2 regions of the Vibrio neonatus genome follow, and region 1 is predicted to be linked to the other one. Evidence: predicted binding sites of a transcription regulator. Region 1 holds the regulator's gene; the other holds the start of a gene.
What was found. Region 1 encodes MetJ, which represses methionine synthesis genes. Its sites were predicted from a motif close to TTAGACNTNTANANGTCTAA; they were not measured.

Region 1 (7,478 bases):
GACCAGAAGCTAATACACGTTCGATACGCGTTGAACCTGACTCTGGTTGATGACTGCAACGCAACTCTAAGTCCATAGCACTTTGGGCGACGGGCTGTAGTGTACGGCTGTGCAGTACAGGAGCGGCAAGACGCGCCAATTCACTGGCTTCATCAAGACGAAGCAGTGGCAGTAAGCAAGCATCTTCAACAATGCGCGGGTCTGCGCTATATACGCCTGCAACATCACTCCAAATGGTAACTTTAGCCACTTCGGCCAGAGCACCGACTATGGTCGCCGAATAATCCGAACCATTACGTCCAAGAAGTACTGTCTCTCCTTGTTGGTTATGTGCCATAAAACCAGTAATCACTAAGCGTTTTTGAGGATGCTGAGCTAACACTGATTTCAATAGTGGCCAAGAAAGGTTGCGATCGATTTCTGGCTGAGTGCCTGCTTCTGCACGTAAGAAGTCGCGAGAATCAAGAGCTGCACTTGGCATATCTCTATCACAAAGCACCGCACTAAGGAGGCGAGATGACCACACTTCACCATGACCTAATACCGCTGATTTTTGTGGCTCGCTTAACGGAGCATTTAAGGCACTTAATGCGGTAAACTCTCGGTTAAGTTGCTCTTGCAAAGCCGTCGCCGTTTGTTGAGGAAGCAAGTCGCTAATCAATTGATTCTGATAGCTTCTTAGCTCAAGTAAAATCTCATGCGCAATACGTCCATCTTTTTCTAAAGCCGCTAACCAGCGCAACAAATTGTTGGTCGTTGAACCGGCAGCAGAAACAATCACTAAATCACTCGCGTTGGAGTACTCCGCCAAAATATTGGCTACGCGATCAAAGCATTCTGCATTTGCCAGACTACTACCACCAAACTTATGCAGTTGCGTTGCGTTGTTCATAATTAACCCTCGACCGAATCAAATGCTTGGGCAAGATCATCAATAAGATCGTCACTATCTTCTAGCCCAACAGACAGACGTAATAAGAAATTAGACACACCAGCCTCAGCCAATGCTTTTTCACCCATAGCTCTATGAGTCATAGTCGCAGGGTGACAAATCAAGCTCTCAACCCCACCCAATGATTCTGCCAAAGAGAATAGTTTTAAACTGTTAATAAAGGTTTTTAGCTGCTCTAAATCGCCATCAAACTCAAAGCTAAGCATGCTGCCAAAACCTGACTGCTGACGCTTAGCAATGTCATGGCCTGGATGATCTGGCAAGCTTGGGTGATAAATAGTTTTCACACGCTTTTGAGATTGTAGGAAGTTTAAAATAACTTGTGAGCTTTCTTCATGCACGCGCATACGTGCACCTAAAGTGCGAATGCCGCGCAGTGTCATGTAGCTATCAAAAGGTGTACCCGTCGCACCAATACAGTTGCCCCACCAGCCAAGTTCTTCAGCATGCTGTTCGGTTTTAGTGATCACTACTCCGCCAATCACATCTGAATGACCATTAATGTATTTAGTGGTGGAGTGGATAACAAAATCAGCACCCAGCTCTAGTGGTCTTTGGTAAATTGGGGTTAGAAATGTATTGTCGACGCCCACTAACGCACCCACAGCCGCCGCTTGCTGACACACTTTCTCTATATCCACTACTCGCACCAATGGGTTCGATGGCGTTTCAATAAGAATCAGTTTTGGCTTTTTGGCAATCGCTGCAGCAAGGGCTTGATCATCTGATTGATCGACAAACTCGACTTTAAAGTCACCTTTTTGCGCACGAGTGTTAAATAAACGGTAAGTACCGCCATAACAATCGTGAGGCGCAATAATTAAATCGTCTGGGCTTAAAAATGCCGAAACCCATAAATTAAGTGCTGATGTACCACAGTTGGTAACAACAGCGCCTTTACCTGACTCCAACTCAAACAGTGCCGTCTCTAAAAGCCCACGATTGGGGTTTCCAGAGCGGGTGTAATCATACTTTGGTACATCTCCAAATGAAGGAAAACCATAGTTTGTGGACAGGTAAATAGGGGGAACAACAGCATGGTGCTGGGTATCAGACTCTATACCGGTGCGTACGGCAATGGTCGATGACTTATGTTTACTGCTCATTTTCTTGTCCTTCCTTTGGCAGTGACTGGTGGAGTTTGTAACCAATCAAATTAATCTGAATCTAATACTAGATTACCGTGATCAGTATTAGACTTCAACACATCTAGACGTCTAAATGCCTTTACATATAGCAGTAAATATCGCTAGAATTGGAAATTAACTTCTTAAAACTAAGTAATAAAGGTTTCCAATGGCAGACTGGAATGGCGAATACATCAGCCCATATGCTGAACACGGTAAAAAAAGCACTCAAGTCAAAAAGATCACTGTGTCTATTCCACTTAAGGTTCTCAAAATTCTAACTGATGAGCGAACACGTCGTCAGGTAAACAACCTCCGCCATGCAACCAACAGTGAGCTTTTATGTGAAGCTTTCTTACACGCTTATACTGGCCAACCACTCCCTACCGACGAAGATCTGCGAAAAGATTGCCCAGATGAAATTCCAACTGAAGCAAAAAAAATTATGTCTGATCTCGGTATTGAATTAGAAGTCTTCGACGACTAACACTAGTACTAAATTAGCACAACGCTCAGATTTAACTCATAAAAAAAGGGGCTAGAGTGATCACACTCTAGCCCCTTTTTCACTTTCGGTTATTAACCCTGCATTCTGCTATTAGCTCTGCATATAGTTTTCTGGAAGCTCTATGCGAGCAACGCCAGAAGCAACCGCAGCTTCTGCTACCGCTCTTGCTACGCGAGGCAACAAGCGTGGGTCCATTGGTTTAGGGATAATATAGCCATTACCAAACTCTAATGATGTTACTCCAGCCGCCTTCATCACTTCTTCTGGCACTGGCTCTTTTGCTAACTGGCGAATCGCTTCCACCGCCGCTAATTTCATTTCAATATTAATCTCGCTGGCTCTCACATCTAAAGCGCCACGGAAGATAAATGGGAAACAAATAACGTTGTTCACTTGGTTTGGATAATCAGAACGTCCCGTGCCCATAATCAAATCACTACGCACTTCATGAGCACGCTCTGGTTTAATTTCAGGATCAGGGTTAGAACAGGCAAACACCACGGGTTTGTCCGCCATCAAGGCCAATGCCTCTGGTGACAGCAAGTTAGGGCCAGACACACCAAGGAACAGATCCGCGCCTTCAATCACATCTTCTAGGGTACGTTTGTCGGTATTGTTGGCAAACAGCTGTTTGTATTCGTTAAGATCGTCACGGCGAGTATGAATAACGCCTTTACGATCTAGCATGTAGATTTTTTCACGCTGTGCGCCACATTTAATGAGTAGCTCCATACACGCAACTGCTGCAGCACCAGCGCCTAAACATACGATAGTAGAGTCACACAGTTGTTTTCCTTGTAGCTCTATCGCGTTAAGCATGCCGGCAGCGGTCACAATCGCGGTGCCGTGCTGATCATCGTGAAATACCGGCACATCACATCGTTCGATAAGACGACTTTCAATCTCAAAACAATCTGGCGCTTTAATATCTTCTAGGTTAATTCCGCCAAAAGTATCGGCAATCGCCGCCACGGTATCGATGAACTCATCAATAGTGCGGTGCTTTACTTCAATATCAATAGAGTCCAAACCGGCAAAGCGTTTAAACAATAACGCTTTACCTTCCATAACCGGCTTAGAAGCCATTGGCCCTAAGTTACCTAACCCCAAGATAGCCGTGCCGTTTGAAATAACCGCAACCATATTCCCTTTGGCTGTGTACTTGTAAACATTATCAGCATTTTGGGCGATTTCACGTACTGGCTCTGCAACACCTGGGCTATACGCTAGCGCAAGATCATGAACTGAATCAGCAGGGGTCGTTAATTCAACAGCTATTTTTCCTGGTTTAGGAAACTCGTGGTAATCGAGAGCTTGTTGGCGGAAATCATTTATTGGTTGGTCATCTGACATCAAAGAGCATCCCTTCGTGGATATTAGGAGAAAGTAAATAATTTTTGATTGTAAATAAAAAACAGGCAATGTACTACAAAGTAACCAGTGTAAAAAAGACAATAGCTTAGATTGCAGGATAAAAATGAAGGTAAATAGGCAGGAAAGTCACTTTGTTATGGGATCAAAAAAGGCCGCCTAGGCGACCTTTTTTCTGTATCTTTACGACTAAGATTATTTCTTAGAAGAAAGAGCACCGAAACGCTTGTTAAAGCGATCAACACGGCCGCCAGTATCAACGATACGTTGCTTACCAGTGTAGAACGGGTGACATTTGTCACATACGTCTAGGTGGATAGATTCTTTAGCTAGAGTTGAGTTGAACTCAAAAGTATTTCCGCAAGAGCAGTTAGCTGTTACAGATTTGTATTCAGGATGGATACCTGGTTTCATGGGAAAACCTCATTTATAGGCCGCGTCGCTATCCAAATCTAAGGTTGGACACCACACGTAGTTTCTAACAGTGACACCGCGTAATACAGCATCTTCAAGGCGCAGTATAGTAATGAATTAGTCTTTAAGGATCAACTGATTTGTCCCTTTTTTCGCCACATTCACCATAATATTCCTATATATAGCCATATGCGAGACAACACTTGGCTAGGAGGTCAATATTTTTCATCATCTCCTTGCCCTTTTTCTAGTATCATCATCTGTGTAATTATCTGATTGCAGAAACATCAAAGAGATCCCATGCGCCCAACAATTGCTAGAGTTGCCCTGCCCGTACCTCTAGATAAAGAATTTGAATACCTCATCCCGTCACACTTATTTCCTGTTGTGGGTGTGCGTGTATGGGTGCCGTTTGGGCCAAATAAGCGACTTGGCGTTATCACTGCCCTCACCCATCAATCAGAATACGATATCAATAAGCTCAAGCCTTTAATGACAGTGCTTGATGTTGAGCCTATATGGCCAGATAAACTTTATAAACTGATTCATTGGGCTAGCCGATTTTACCAATATCCACTCGGTGAAACATTAAATGGGGCTATGCCTGGCGCTCTGCGCAAAGGTAAACCAGCACATAAGCAGCCACAGAAAATATGGCAACTCACCGATGCTGGTCGTAACCAGTTAATGCAGGGCTTTGGACGAGCAGTTCAGCAAGCTAAAGTGATGCATGCTTTGCAATATGGGGCACTGGCTCAACATGAACTTGCCACTTTAGATATCTCTAGCTCTGTTTTAAAAACTTTAGAGCAGAAACAATGGGTAGTTTGCTCAGAAAGTATTGAAATCAATGACCAGTGGCCAGCTGAGCTCATTAATGAAGACGACAAGCGTCAACTCAACCATGAACAAATGCTGGCCGTAGTCACAGTCAACCACATTGAAGGTTATGAATGTGCGCTTCTTGATGGAGTTACAGGTTCAGGTAAAACCGAGGTTTATCTTCAACTTATAGAGTCGGTCATCCAGCAGGGTAAGCAAGCGTTAGTCTTAGTTCCCGAAATAGGCTTAACGCCACAAACCATCAACCGATTTAAACGACGCTTTAACGTGCCTATTGAGACCATTCACTCAGGTCTTAATGACAGTGAACGCCTAAATGCATGGCTGGCCGCCAAAAATAAAGAATGCGGCATCCTGATTGGTACTCGCTCGGCATTACTGACCCCCTTTGCCAACCTTGGCATTGTCATTGTCGATGAAGAGCATGACTCTTCTTATAAACAGCAAGATAGCCTACGCTATCACGCTAGAGACATCGCAATAATGCGCGCCCACTCAGAAAGCGTGCCGGTTGTTTTAGGCTCGGCCACACCATCTCTAGAAACCTTAAATAATGCCCTTTCAGGAAAATACCTGCATCTTAAACTGACTGAACGTGCTGGCGGCGCTAGCCCGACCAAAAACAGCGTGATTGATGTAAAAGGCTTATATCTAGAAAGTGGTTTGAGCGCGCCGCTGATTGCGCAAATGCGTAAACACCTGCAACAAGGCAATCAGGTGATGCTGTTTCTAAATCGCCGCGGTTTCTCTCCCGCATTAATGTGCCACGAGTGTGGCTGGATTGCCGAATGTGCTCGATGTGACGCTTACTATACCTTCCACCAAGGAAGCAGTGAGATGCGCTGCCATCACTGTGGCTCACAAAAACCCGTTGTTCATCAATGCCATAGCTGCGGTTCAACTCATTTAGTGACCGTCGGGGTTGGTACAGAACAGCTTGAAGCGCACTTAGAAACCTTATTTCCAGAGTTTAAAACCATTCGTATTGACCGAGACAATACGCGCCGTAAAGGCAGTCTAGAGAGTGCATTAGAATCCATTCGTAATGGTGAGTATCAAATTCTGATTGGTACACAAATGCTTGCTAAAGGGCATCACTTTCCAGACGTGACGTTAGTGGCTTTACTTGATGTGGATTCATCATTATATAGCAGTGATTTTCGGGCTTCAGAAAAGCTAGCGCAATTGTTTATTCAGGTGGCAGGACGTGCGGGACGCGCCAGTAAGCCTGGACACGTGGTGCTACAAACTCATCACCCAGAGCATTCACTGCTACAAGCTTTATTACACAAAGGCTATCCAGAGTTTGCCCAAAGCGCCTTAATGGAACGTAGAGTGGCACAATTGCCTCCCTATGCCAGCCTGTCTTTGTTTCGAGCTGAATCGAATAATTCGCAACTCGCGGAAGATTTTTTAAGGCAAGTAAGGCAAACCTTAGAAGCTCACCCTTTGTTTGATGAACAATGTTGGGTACTTGGCCCAACACCAGCGCCGATGGCAAAACGAGCTGGAAAATCTCGTTGGCAACTTATTTTGCAGTGCCAACTACGTTCAACCATGCAAAAGCTACTTTTGAGCGCAAAACCGGCGTTAGATATGTTGCCAAACGCAAAAAAAGTCCGTTGGAACATAGATGTAGAGCCAATCGACTTAAGTTAAACCACACGCATATGACAAAATGCGAGTCACTTCACAGTAAGTTGTGCAATTTTGCTACATGTCCCTTAAACTGTTTAACGAAAACTCGTTAAACTTATTTTTCACTCGCAATTAAGCTTAGGCAGTTGAAATAAGTTTGCGTCATGGATTGAATCAAACACTCGCTAAATTTCATAGAGGACGACGTACTATGGCGACGATGAAGGATGTTGCTGGACTTGCAGGAGTATCAACAGCAACAGTATCAAGGGCATTAATGAACCCGGAAAAAGTCTCCTCTTCCACTCGCAAACGAGTAGAAGATGCGGTCATTGAATCTGGCTATTGCCCTAGCACTATCATGCGCAGCATGAAGCGTAATGAATCGAAAACTCTCGTCGTTATCGTCCCTGATCTTTGTGACCCTTACTTTTCTGAAATTATTCGTGGCATAGAAGAAGCGGCCTCAAAGCAAGGCTACCTTGTATTGCATGGTGACAGTTCACAACAAAAATGCCGTGATAATTCATTAGTTAACTTGGTGTATTCAAAACAGGCTGATGGGTTGATTCTGCTCGGTACCGACTTACCTATCGATGCCAGTATCGCTGAGCAAAAAAATCTG
Region 2 (7,478 bases), 460 kb from region 1:
TTGGATGTTATCGACAAGAAATCCAAGCTAGCAACAATCAAATATTAAAAGAATTATTGGGATGACACTGCTGTGTCGTTATCAAAGTCGGTATCAGGGGAGCTCAATAAGCGGATAACTAGCGTTACTCTTATTGGGCAGAACTTAAAATTAAAATAATGGGAATTTATAATGTTGAAGAACATCAATCCAACACATACTGATGCATGGAAAGCTTTAACCGCTCACTTTGAATCAGCACAAGATATCGAAATGAAAGATCTGTTTGCTACAGATTCTAAGCGTTTTGAAAATTACTCAAAGAGTTTTGGTGACGACATCTTAGTTGATTACTCGAAGAACCTAGTGAACGACGAGACTATGCAGCACCTGTTTGATCTTGCAAAACAAACAGAGCTTAAATCAGCAATCGACGCCATGTTCTCGGGTGAGACCATCAACAAAACAGAAGGTCGTTCAGTTCTTCATACTGCACTTCGTAACCGTAGTAACACACCTGTTGTTGTCGGCGGCGAAGATGTAATGCCAGCCGTGAATGCGGTTTTAGACAAAATTAAATCATTCACTGATCGCGTGATTGGCGGTGAGTGGAAAGGCTACACAGGTAAAGCGATTACCGATATTGTTAACATCGGCATCGGTGGTTCTGATCTAGGCCCATACATGGTGACAGAAGCACTTTCACCATATAAAAATCATCTAAACCTACACTTTGTTTCTAACGTTGACGGCACTCATATTGCTGAAACACTGAAAAAAGTGAACCCAGAAACAACGCTGTTCTTAGTGGCATCTAAAACCTTTACTACACAAGAAACCATGACCAATGCACACAGTGCACGTGATTGGTTCCTAGCGGATGCTAAAGATGAAGCGCACGTCGCTAAACACTTTGCCGCGCTATCAACCAATGGTCAGGCAGTGTCTGAGTTTGGTATTGATACTGACAACATGTTTGAGTTCTGGGACTGGGTTGGTGGTCGTTACTCACTATGGTCAGCAATCGGTTTGTCTATTGCATTAGGTGTAGGTTACGACAACTTCATTGAGCTACTAACCGGCGCTCATGAAATGGATAACCACTTCAAATCGACAGAGCTAGAGAACAACATCCCAACTATCTTGGCTTTGATTGGTATTTGGTATAACAACTTCCACGGTTCAGAATCAGAAACGATTCTTCCGTACGATCAGTACATGCACCGCTTTGCCGCTTACTTCCAGCAAGGCAACATGGAATCTAACGGTAAATACACAGACCGCAACGGCGATGCAGTGGATTACCAAACCGGTCCTATTATCTGGGGCGAACCAGGTACTAACGGTCAGCACGCGTTTTACCAGTTGATCCACCAAGGCACTAAGCTGATTCCTTGTGATTTTATTGCTCCTGCAAACAGCCATAACCCAACGGGCGATCATCATCAGAAATTGATGTCTAACTTCTTTGCTCAAACAGAAGCGCTAGCATTTGGTAAGTCTCGCGAAGTTGTAGAAGCTGAGTTGGTTGCCGCCGGTAAGTCAGCGGAAGAAATTGCAGAGCTAGCACCATTTAAAGTGTTTGAAGGCAACCGCCCAACAAACTCTATTCTAGTGAAACAAATTACGCCACGCACTTTAGGTAACCTGATTGCGATGTACGAACATAAGATCTTTGTACAAGGTGTTATCTGGAATATCTTTACCTTTGATCAGTGGGGCGTAGAACTAGGCAAGCAACTGGCAAGCCAAATCTTACCTGAGCTAGCAGACGGTACAGAAGTTGATTCACACGATAGCTCTACTAACGGTCTAATCAACGCATTTAAACAACTGCGTGCTTAAATTCTAGAAGATTAAACAAATAGCGGGCATTGGTTCGCAAATAAAGGTCAGCCTAGTGCTGTAATGCCGATCAGTTAAGAAATTTTTCAGATCATTTGACCGATCCTTAAATTGCTTCAAAATCCGATATTAGGAAACTAATATCGGATTTTTTTATGTCTCTAGAATGCCAACTAGCCACTACCTTTAAGTCATGTAATACCTTCCATCACTTTGATAGATACTCTGATATTCTTAGTCCAGAGCTTATTCAGCAAAGCTTTGAGAAAGCAGGTGTAGCAACGGTTCGAAGACGACGGTTACCTCTGGAGGCCGTGCTTTGGTCTGTTGTTGGTATGAGCCTTTTTCGTCAGCAATCAGTTTGGGACATAGCTAACCAACTCGATATTGTCCTACCAGACAAACAGCGCTTTGTTGCTCCAAGTGCTGTCGTTCAAGCAAGGCAGCGGCTTGGCGAAGAAGGGGTTAAACAAGTATTTAAGACGATGGCAGCTCAAAGCTACAAAACTTCTAGGTTTGAAAAATGGTGTGGATTAAATTTGCTTGCCGTTGACGGCGTTGTTTGGAGAACGACAGATACTCCCGAAAATCATCAAGAGTTTAAAGCCCAACGTAATGGTGGAGTAGAAAATATCTACCCTAAGATCCGAATGGTTTGCTTGATGGAACTGACAAGCCATCAATTAGTTGATAGTACTTTTTCAGACTATCGCACCAATGAAATGCGCCTTGCGGAAGAGCTTATTGAGCAAACTCCAGATCACTCCCTGACAATTTTCGATAAAGGGTACTACTCTACAGGGCTGCTTCATAAATGGAATAAAACAGGGCAAGAAAGGCATTGGATGCTTCCTGTTAGGAAAGACTTTCAATGCGAAGTTGTTCATAGATACAACAGAAATGACGCTATTGTGGCAATTAAAACAACGCCTCAGGCAAGGAAAAAGTTTGACGAACTTCCGGAATTCATTGAAGCGAGGTTAGTGTCTAAGACTATCAAAGGTAAAAAATATCAGGTGCTTACCTCAATGCGGGATGGACTAAGATTTCCAAGTGAAGAGATTGTTGAGCTCTATCGATACCGCTGGGAAATAGAGCTAGGGTATAGGGAAATGAAACAAACGCTGCTCGACAGCGAATATACATTGCGTAGCAAGCGTCCAGACATGGTTAAACAAGAGCTATGGGGGATTTTGTTGGCTTACAATCTGATAAGACAGGTCATGACAAAAGCATCAGAGCGACTAGATAGCATCTGGCCAAATCAATTGAGTTTTACAAGTAGCGCAATGGCGGTCACTCAATATTTTGCCGCACTGCCATTGACTAGCCCAGGTAATTTACCTAAGCATTACAAACAGTTACTTCAACAAATATCGTTGTTTATGTTGCCCGCACGACGGGAAGATAGGCGTTACCCACGCTGGGTGAAACTGAAACCAAAGAAATATGCTACAAATAGAAAAAATGCCAGTCGGCTTAACTGACTGGCATTACAGCCTAGTGCTGGCCTTTTTGTTGCCTATCTTTTAAGGAAATAGTAAGTCGTTAATTGCATTCCGAATCCAAAAGAGTAATATAGCCTTTTAGATGGCTAGAAGTCCCATATGGAAATACGGAGTAACAATGAAAGGTTTTAAACGAGTAGTGAGTTTGGCATTTATCTCAGCATTGGCTTTAGGGCTAATAGCGTGTGGTAAAGAAGAAGCAAAAACCATCAAAATTGGCGCAACCGTTGGGCCGCACGCTCAAGTGGTTGAAGCCGTAGCCAAAGAAGCTGCCAAGCAAGGCATCAATATAGAAGTAGTACAATTCTCTGATTATGTGACGCCAAATGCCGCACTCGACGATGGCAGTATTGATTTAAACAGCTACCAGCACCAACCTTTCTTAGACAATTACAACCAAGGGCATGATTCTCATCTTGTATCTATTGGCCGCTCAATACTGATGCGCATGGGTATCTACTCCAACAAATTTACCTCTATTGAAGATCTGCCAAATAAAGCCCGCGTTGCGATTCCAAACGATCCAACCAATGGCGGTCGTGGTTTACTATTATTTGCTGACGCAAAGCTAATTACATTAAAACCGGGAGTAGGCTCTAAAGCCACATTAAAAGATATTATCGACAACCCTAAACAGCTAGAGTTTGTTGAAGTGGACGCCGCGCAACTGCCTCGCTCTTTAGATGATGTAGATGCCGCCGCTATCACCATGAACTACGTGATGTCTTCAGGCTTAGACCCTAAAAAACAAGGCATCTATTTAGAAGCCAAAGATGCACCACTTGCGGTTATGGTTATCGCCGCTCGCGAAGATCAAAAAGACAATCCTACCTATCAGAAAGTAGTGAAAATCTTCCAATCACAAGCCACTCGTGATTTCTTAGCGAAAACCTTCAAAGGTACGATAGAACCAGCGTTCTAACCTGTATTAGCAACAATATAGAACAACAAGATTTAAGCCCACTGAGAGCATATCGAGGTGGGCTTTGTTGTATATAGATAAAGACTATTATTGATGGCGGTTCAACCAAACCGCATGTTTAGCACGGCTTTTTTCATCTAGCGGAAATTAGTACATAAAGTAACGGTCTATCTTCAGTGCCTGACTTTTTCACGATTGCACATGTGATACTTTTATCGATCATTAGCGTGCGCAGAGTAGGGCAGAGTAAACGGTTAATATACCCTATTTTCTTACCTCTATATTCGACACAAATGGCTTGAGGGTCTTTCTTGTTACAGTCTTCACGAATTAATGTAACATTTGAACCGAGATCGATTTCAGCGACTTCGTCGTATGTTTTATAATATCGAGTACCCGCCAATTCAGTTACATAATCAAATGGTACTTCTGCTTCTGATAAGTCTGGAACCAAGTCAAAACCGTCGCTAGGTAGCTGAATGCCTGTATGGCTAATCAATTGGAAATCATCACCAGAAAAATCGGTCGGCAAATTATGCTGCTGTAAATACTTAGAAAAATCTCTTCGTGATTTTGGTGGTAATCTTTTTCTAAAGCTTTCCAGTACTTCATTGGTGAATATGTCATTTGAGAGCTTAAAAGCTGGGTAACCTTTAAACCCTAGAGATATAGCTTTATCATAATCAGAGGTATTGACCAAGTATGTAAAAGAGTATGAATCATATGTAATTTTATTTATCACACCAACAAAGTATCGGTGATTTCTTTCGTTGTCCGATTGCCAAGTTAAAAAAAGTGTATTGATATCAATAAAGTTATTAATAGTTGTCATGATTCTAAAATATCTCTCAAAATGTCATATCTTGTTGTTATTATTCGTTTTATCCAAGCAAATCGCTCAGCAGTAAATGGTGTAGGATTATCTACTTGAGTTAATTCTTCTATTTCTGTGAGCATACACTTTAAATCAATTGTAGTTAATGCATTTAACATTCTTTTTTCTAATTCTTTATTGCCAGCGATGAAAGCAACAAGCTCAAAAAGTATGAAACGGTCGTGTGTATTTTCTCGATTTTTTCTTAAATGATGCAGCCCTTTATTAAGGTATCGGTGAAATGTGTCATCATTCCAAGTTGCAATTTTATCTGTAAACCTTTCATGACCTAAGCCTGTACCATTGTCATATAAGGGAGATAAGCGACCTCCGTCTTTATCAAATATGAACCCCCAATTCTCTTGGTGTCTATCTGTATTGCCTATTAAGGCATCAAATAAAGCCATGTCAGAAAGCCAATTCCAATAGTCAGGAGCGATTACCTTATGCTGTGCAAATATCTTAAGTAAAAGTATTGTGTCATTAAGGTTGTGGTGCTTACCTGACTTTGTGTCAAATTCTGGGAAGATTTGTTTGAAATAATCACCTGCATGTATAAGTTTCTCGACTTCATCTGATTTATTACCATTGTCAGGTTGATACATCCATTCAATCAAAACACCAGGAACGATTTCTTCATCTATTTTTGTTATAGCGGGCAAAGCTACAGGAACATCTACTTTTAGATGTTTTCCAACTATGTATGCGACTATTTCTGCCCAAAATTGGTCTGGATAGGATCTTATAGATTCCTTGAATAGGTATGGAGTACCTGATTTTATTGGTTTTTGGGATTTTTCTGGAGCCCATAACATTTGTTTATCACGAGCCCCGATTGGAAATATTCCGGAGTGTTCATCTTGAGCCCAATCTTTGACATTTATAGTTTTCATTATTTATCGTGTTGTTTAGGAAGAAACTGTAGCGTATATAAAGTCCATAGTGTATTAAGGTTTATACGTCCTGTCATCAGTGTAGCTTACTCTCATTAAGGGACTATCGTTACATTATGGTACTTTTTACAAGGAGGTTTTCTGTTACGAGCCAATACGCTTTGTGTTCTAGGGGGAGTTTTCCGATAGCAAATTACTATCTTCACTAGTTCTGATATGGTTTAATATGCTTAATTTCAAGGTATTTATTCAGTTGGTATGATATTGCGTTTTAAGGGGGCATTCCTAAGAGTGTCGAATTTAACTGTAGATGGTCATACAGTTAGCTTCCTATCGCTACCTTTTAAAATACTGAATGTATCTTCAAATATTTGGGATCAGCATGAATGTAAAAACAGGACTTTCTTTTTATTGCTGTTTTTCGGTAACTTATCGTGAGAGATGTTACTTTAGATGATTTACGGGTTCTACGATACTGTATCAGTTTGCTTATTCTTAGTTGTTCACATTTAACTTTTAATATTTCGCAGTCTCTCAATAATTGAATGCAATAGCACTTTTTTATGTCCATAACGACCAAATAAGTATTTGTCATTCATATATAAAACTATGATAGGTCTAATTCCGTATGATTTAGGGGGATTTAGATCATTTGCGTTAATATCGTTGGTACACTTTTACCATAGCTGTTAGCTAATGTTTTCTTTTTGAACGTCTTGCTTTCAGGGTGTACTATGCATCCATCTTTCTTAATGAACACGGTTGCCTTATAGCGCAGTTCGTCACTAGCTAGTGTTCTATGCTCTATATTAAAATATGTCATATCATCCCCTTTTGTTAAGGAGATCTATAACAAGTATTGAGGGTATTTTAAGGTAAACCGAAGTAAAACGAATTGGTAATAGAATCAATGGTAAATACTACTAACTCAATGATTACAAGTAAATACGTAAGCTCTCGTTTATCTGTCGCCCCAATGCTCGATTGGACAGATCGCCATTGTCGTTACTTCCATCGACTACTGTCGCAGAACACTCTGTTATATACCGAGATGGTGACCACTGGTGCCATTATTCATGGTAAAGGTGATTTCTTGCGTTTTAGTGAGCAAGAACATCCGATTGCATTGCAGCTTGGTGGTTCTAATGCCAAAGATCTTGCTCATTGTGCCAAGCTTGCTGAAGAGCGTGGTTATGATGAAGTGAACTTAAACGTAGGTTGTCCTTCTGACCGAGTGCAGAACGGTCGTTTTGGTGCATGTCTAATGGCCGATCCACAGCTGGTGGCAGATTGCGTGGCAGAGATGAGGTCTGTGGTTGATATTCCTGTGACAGTGAAAACTCGTATTGGTATCGATGAGCAAGACTCGTATGAGTTTTTGACAGACTTTATATCAACGGTAAACGAGAAGGGCGGTTGTGAGCATTTTACTATCCATGCTCGTAAAGCATGGCTGA

Region 2: a site for MetJ is predicted at 3,411-3,430, ahead of OCU38_RS11355 (MetQ/NlpA family ABC transporter substrate-binding protein). Genes of this name have one in related genera too.

What each region holds. Positions count from the first base shown of each region.
Region 1 is NZ_AP024885.1:166,683-174,160, reverse strand. Features, by position in the region: gene OCU38_RS00830 (bifunctional aspartate kinase/homoserine dehydrogenase II) at 1-892, opposite strand, end outside; gene OCU38_RS00825 (O-succinylhomoserine (thiol)-lyase) at 895-2,058, opposite strand; gene metJ (met regulon transcriptional regulator MetJ) at 2,249-2,566, shown strand; gene OCU38_RS00815 (malic enzyme-like NAD(P)-binding protein) at 2,678-3,940, opposite strand; gene rpmE (50S ribosomal protein L31) at 4,154-4,372, opposite strand; gene priA (primosomal protein N') at 4,673-6,874, shown strand; gene cytR (DNA-binding transcriptional regulator CytR) at 7,065-7,478, shown strand, end outside.
Region 2 is NZ_AP024885.1:2,451,611-2,459,088, reverse strand. Features, by position in the region: gene pgi (glucose-6-phosphate isomerase) at 172-1,824, shown strand; gene OCU38_RS11360 (IS4 family transposase) at 1,980-3,311, shown strand; gene OCU38_RS11355 (MetQ/NlpA family ABC transporter substrate-binding protein) at 3,451-4,254, shown strand; gene OCU38_RS11350 (HIRAN domain-containing protein) at 4,388-5,086, opposite strand; gene OCU38_RS11345 (HipA domain-containing protein) at 5,083-6,021, opposite strand; gene dusA (tRNA dihydrouridine(20/20a) synthase DusA) at 6,932-7,478, shown strand, end outside.